One region of the Shewanella sp. SP2S2-4 genome, then DNA from elsewhere that is predicted to be linked to it. Evidence: predicted binding sites of a transcription regulator. Region 1 holds the regulator's gene; the other holds the start of a gene.
What was found. Region 1 encodes LexA, which represses DNA repair genes until DNA is damaged. Its sites were predicted from a motif close to TACTGTATNNNNATACAGTA; they were not measured.
Positions count from the first base shown of each region.

Region 2: a site for LexA is predicted at 1,706-1,725, ahead of recN (DNA repair protein RecN). Genes of this name have one in related genera too.

Region 1 is NZ_JAUOER010000007.1:62,076-65,269, forward strand. It holds gene coxB (cytochrome c oxidase subunit II) at 1-573, opposite strand, end outside; gene Q4Q54_RS07715 (cell division inhibitor SulA) at 976-1,488, opposite strand; gene lexA (transcriptional repressor LexA) at 1,485-2,105, opposite strand; gene plsB (glycerol-3-phosphate 1-O-acyltransferase PlsB) at 2,266-3,194, shown strand, end outside.
Region 2 is NZ_JAUOER010000029.1:42,931-46,124, forward strand. It holds gene lldR (LysR family transcriptional regulator LldR) at 1-365, opposite strand, end outside; gene Q4Q54_RS18895 (AEC family transporter) at 665-1,627, shown strand; gene recN (DNA repair protein RecN) at 1,756-3,194, shown strand, end outside.

The sequences.
Region 1 (3,194 bases):
TACCCACCATGAATGAATGACGTCTTCTGAGGTCATTAAAAAGCGGATTTTGCGATTTATCGGTAGCACGAGCGGCTTATCGACCTCCAAAAGGTAATTTTCCCCTTTGGTTTCGGTACCGTCGATTTGTGCTCTAGGGGTTGCGAGTATGCTGTAAAAATCAATGTCCTGATCGAAATAGCTGTAGTGCCATTTCCATTGGGAACCTGTGACTTTAACTGTGAGATCGGCATTGCTGGGATCTTCCATCGCAATTAAGGTTTTTGTCGCTGGAATCGCCATTAAGATCAAAATGATAAATGGCAGAATCGTCCAAGCGATTTCAACTTTAGTGCTTTCGTGAAAGTGCGACGCGACAGCGCCTTTGGATTTTCTGTGATTGATCATGGCGTAAATCATCACGCCAAAGACCACAAGGCCAATGGCGCAGCAGATATACAAGATGGTCATGTGCAAGTGATAAACCTTGCCACTGATCTCGGTTACGCCAGGGGTCATGTTGAACCGCATGTCCGCGGCGGCCAACGGTGGTGCGAATAACACCACGAGTAAACAATACAACAATTGCTTCACAAGACTTCTCCTCTGCCAATTGCGAATAGCAACTACAAAGAAGAGCAACACAGTAAGTCTCAACTCTATGCAAACTCTTCAGTTCCCAAAAAAGCGTTTTTGACTTCAACGTGCGTTGGCGGCTGTTACTTTTAATTAAGTATTGTTACTGCTGGTATTAGCCACGCTGGCACATACGACTGAAATAAATCTGTTCTCTATTTTTAGTGGCATTTTGAACTCGATTACGGCTCGATTTATTTGCCACGGGCGGCGATATATCATCGCCGACTAAATCAACCATACTTGCTGTTTAAATATTGATCAAGATCACTTATTTATCTAATTGTCTGAAAAATTGCCAAAAAAAAGCCTCACATTCATAGGCGAGGCGGCTTTCAAGGTAAAAAAATAAATGAATATTTAATGTACAGCGCTAAAAAAAGATTGTTGGCCGAAGAGATTGCCTTGCTCAATGCGTACGTCGCCATGTAAGTGACTGTTTACGTCTTCAAGCACTATGCCCATGGCGCGAGCACTTTTAGCCACGATTTGCAGGCGACGATTATCGCGTGCATCCAGTGATTGGGTCCAAGTAATAACTGCACTGGACGTACCACTTGTTAAGGCTTTTTCCATCGCCCACAGGGTTTCGACTTCATCTTTAGCGTGCACCAGCAAGACTCTGTCCATACGCACGCCTGCATTGGCGAGCATTTGTTTGTAGCCAATACTCGGCGGGTTGATGAGCACTAACCAACGGCCCTGTTGGCTTAACTGGGCGAGTTGCGCGCTTAGATGGATTAATTCTTGGCGACCTTGAGTCTTCGTTGGCATGCAGGCGATAGGTGCATGGTGCCAGTCATAGTCGGCATCACGGACTTCATCGAGCCACAAGCCTGGGTGGCGGGGTGCATTGCCAAGTAGTTTGTTCATAGCCAATCTCCATTACGGATCACACCGACGGCGAGTCCTTCAATTGTTAAACTTTGATAGCCTAAATCCACTTTAATCGGGGAATAGTCTTCATTTTCGGCGTGTAGATAGACTACATTACCTTTTTTTTCGAAACGTTTAACAGTGACATCGTCGTCGACTCTCGCGACAACCACTTGACCATTTCTAGCTTGTTGTACTTTATGAACTGCCAGCAAATCTCCTTCGAGAATGCCGATATTCTTCATGCTGTCGCCTTTAACCCGCAGTAAGAAATCGGCGGCGGGATGGAACATGCTCGGGTCGACTTGGTAGTACTGTTCGACATGTTCTTGGGCAAGAATAGGTTCGCCAGCAGCCACTTGACCGATAAGTGGTAAACCTGTTTCAGTTAAATCTTCGACTTCCGCAGGTAGGCGAATGCCCCGCGAAGTGCCCGGCATGATCTCAATGCAGCCCTTTTTCGCCAACGCTTTAAGATGCTCTTCAGCCGCATTGGCGCTCTTAAAACCTAAACGGGTCGCGATTTCTGCCCGTGTGGGTGGCATGCCAGTATCGGCAATATTTCGTTTAATTAGCTCTAAAATTTCAGCTTGGCGTGGCGTCAAAGGTCTCATGGTGTTTCCTGTTTTTCTATACAGTTACTGTTAGTATATACAGTATTATTTGCAGCGCAAGTATTAACCACTTTTTAGCTATGTTGGAGAGAATTAGCGAATATTACCCATAGTCTGGTATTCTACCGGGCTAGTAAACGTACTTAATTGCATAAGAATAATGCCTAAACACGACTCTCTTTGGTTGAAATCATTACGCTGGATCCAAAAACACTTAGTGCACACTATTGTTGTGCCTCAGGATCCCTTTGCCGATCTGAATCTGGATGCCTCCAGACCCCTTGCTTATGTGATGAAAACGGAATCGCTGAGTGACATCGCTGCCCTGAGTGAAATAACGGCTAAGTTAGGACTACCGAGCCCCTATGAGCCTTTAGTGGCAAATGGTGTGATTGCGCCTCGGGTTGTCTGCCTTCAAGGGCGTAAGCCGCTGTTTGGTGAGCGTGCCGGTAACGAGCCTTTCCTCGAATGCTTTATGCGTTTGTTGGCCGTGCATAAGGAACGCCCTGAATTAGACATTCAACTAGTGCCCGTGAGCCTGTATTGGGGCCGCACGCCAGGGAAAGAAGACGACACTATGAAGGCGGCTGTGTTTGAGCGGGAAAACCCGACTTGGCTGCGCAAATGCTTGATGATTTTATTCTTAGGTCGACATAACTTCGTACAGTTTTCAAATGCGGTATCTCTGCGATACATGGCCGACGAACACGGCACTGACATGGGGATTGCCCATAAATTAGCGCGGGTCGCGCGGGTGCATTTCCGCCGTCAACGTAAGGTGATGACAGGGCCTGTGCTGCCAAATCGCCAAGCACTGTTTCATTCGCTGCTCAAATCCGAGTCCTTGCGTAAAGCGATTCAAGAAGAAGCGGCCAACAAAAAGATTTCTGAGACCCAAGCGCGCGAGACGGCTATTGAGTATCTCGATGAAATTGCTGCCGATTACTCAGATAGCTTAGTGCGTATTGCCGAGCGTTTCTTAACTTGGTTGTGGAACAAGCTTTACAGCGGGATCAACATTAAAGGCGCCGAGCAAGTTCGCCAGCTGCACCATGATGGTCACGAGATCGTTTATGTACCTTGCCATCG
Region 2 (3,194 bases), on a different contig from region 1:
TCGGGATACAGGCGGCCAAATTCATTTAAAGCTTGAATGAACACGATGGAAATAATTGAAATCGGCGCGGCAATACGCAGGGTGCCCTCGGGTTTATCGCTGCCCGCACCACTCAGTTCATCAAATTGGGCAACCACACTCTGGTAGCGTTGAAAGAGCGCCAGTCCTTCCTCCGTCAGTCGTAACTTGCGGGTGCTGCGCATAAAAAGCTGCTTATCGAGCTTCTCTTCCAACTTCGCTAACTTGCGGCTCACTGTGGCAATGGGCATATCAAGCTCCTTCGCCGCCTGTGAAAAACTGCCCGCATTGACTAAATGCACAAAAAGATAGACAAGTTGTAGTTCAGCGCCTAAATCATCACTCATTGCATGTCCTAATTCTGTTCTAGCTGCCCACTTTAGGCACTATATAAAGTCATCAACAATCACAGCGTACGCTAAGTCATTGTGTTTTAAACATCAATTAATCCACTTATACGACCATAGCGCAATAGCCTTAGACTGAAATGATATGTTATTTTGTGGCGAGTTTTACTGCGCTGGCGCTAGTTCTGGTTCTAACGTGACATAAAAAAGGCAAGCGCCCACCTAAAATCATAACGATAGTAGAAATGACGGTGGTGGCTGAGTTTATTCAAATTTAATCGTAAGGATGAGTGAGGGAAATGACCATTTTAACCCCTCTGTTTGCCGTCTTCGGGATCATGTTGCTCGGCACACTAGTGCAAAAATTAAAACTCTTGCCCGTCGATACGGATCAAGTGCTAAACCAATATGTCTACTATATTGCGTTCCCTGCAATCATGCTTATCGCCCTCGCCCAGCAGCCGATTGACGAGATTTTGCAATGGGGATTTATTGCGGGCTACAGCACAGCTATGGTAATCACTTATCTTGTCTGCCTTGGGCTATCGCTGATCGCTAACCCTAAACAGCATGCGGTTGCCGCCATTCGAGCTCTCAATGCCACCTTTGGTAATACCGCATTTATTGGTATTCCACTGCTCATCATCCTCTTTCCGCAGCAGCAAAGTGCGTTAGTCGCCGCCGCGATTGCCAGCTTATTATCCGTGCTGATGTTTGCCGTCGCCTTAGTCTCGATGGAACTGGCCACAAACACCCAAAGACAACACCACGCCTTAGTCATAATGATGATGGCGGTCGGTAAAAACCCTATCGTTATTGGTAGTTTAATTGGCGTCGGCATTTCGGCGCTAGCGATAAAACTGCCCTCAGGGCTGGCGCTAATGATCCAGCAAATTGGCAATACCTCAAGCCCGTGCGCGCTGTTTGCCATCGGTATGGTGCTCGCCAAAGCGATGCGCTACCAGAAAGATAGCAGCGTATTTAGCCCCAAGAATTTTATCGAACTGAGCCTTATCAACCTCTTCAAGCTGGTTATCCAACCGGCACTCGTCTACTTTATGCTTTGCCGTTTTGGCGTGAGCGGCGACTACCTGATCATGGGCGTGATCTTGAGCGCACTGCCCACAGCCGCGAGCGTGTACTTGCTCGCCCAGCGCTATAACACTCAAGCTTCAACCAGTGCTCAGGGCATTCTATTTGGCACCTTAGTCACTTTTTTCAGTTTGCCTATCTTAGAAAGCTTAGTAAGAACCTACGCATAATCAGTCAATTAAAAATATTTACTGCCGATAATGCCGATTATTTACCCAAGCCACTTTACTGTATATAAAATCAGTATATACTGTTTATCAATACAGTGGTTTGGTATGTTTTTCGACAGGAATTCACTATGCTTTGCCAACTCAGCATTAATAACTTCGCAATCGTCCGTTTTTTAGAACTGGATTTTCGCCCCGGTATGACCAGCATCACAGGTGAAACCGGTGCAGGTAAATCGATCGCCATCGATGCGCTAGGCCTGTGCCTAGGCAATCGTGCCGATGCCAGCAGTGTTCGCCCAGGAGCCAATAAAACCGAGGTCAGCGCCCGCTTTTCCTTGGACGATATTCCACTGGCAAAACGTTGGTTAGAAGATAACGATCTTGAACTCGATGATGAGTGTATCCTACGTCGAACTATTGGTAGCGATGGCCGTTCACGCGCCTACATCAATGGTAATCCAGTACCACTGACACAGCTTAAATTACTGGGTCAGTTGCTTATCGGTATTCACGGTCAACATGCGCACCATGCGATGTTAAAAAGTGAACACCAACTCACCCTGCTCGACAGTTATGCCAACCACAGATTGCTTATCGATACGGTTGCCGCCAGCTTTCAACGCTGCAAACAAATTGAGGCCGATCTAAAGCAACTCGAAGCCTCCCAGCATGAACGTATTGCCCGTAAGCAATTAGTGCAATATCAAGTAGAAGAACTTGATGAGTTTGATCTTAAAGTCGATGAGTTCGATGAAATTGAGCAAGAGCACAAACGTCTGGCCAATGGCACTGAGTTGATTGATACCTGTCAGGCGAGTCTAGATATACTTACTGAGGGCGAAGAAAACAACATAGAGTCACTGCTCAACCGAGTGGTTTCCCTCGCCGAAGACCTGCAAAGCTACGATCCTGCATTAAGCAATATCAACACTATGCTCAATGATGCATTAATCCAAGTGCAAGAAAGCGCAGGCGAATTACAACACTATTTGAGTAAGCTTGAACTCGATCCAGCTCATTTTGCCTATTTAGAAGAGCGGCTATCAAAAGCCATGCAACTGGCTCGTAAGCACCATGTTAGCCCGAATAAACTGGCCGAACATCATCTAGCATTAAAAGCAGAACTGAGCACCTTAGACAGTGACGAAAGCAAGCTCGAAGAAATTCAATTGCAGGTCGATGCCAGCAGAGCCGCTTACCTTAGCAACGCACAAAAGCTCAGTCAAAGCCGCGCTCGATATGCCAAAGAACTCGACAAACTGGTGACTCAGTCAATCCACGAACTGAATATGCCTAAGGGGAAATTTACTATCGAAGTCAATTTCAACCCAGAGCAAATGTCAGCCAATGGCAGTGACAATATCGAATTTATGGTCACCACTAACCCTGGCCAACCCTTGCAACCGATTTCAAAAGTCGCATCTGGCGGTGAACTTTCACGGATAGGCTTAGGTATCCAAGTGATTACCGCGAAGAAAGTAGCCACGCCGACATTAATTTTCGATGAGGTGGATGTTGGGATTTCCGGCCCCACCGCCGCAGTGGTGGGCCGCATGTTACGCAGCTT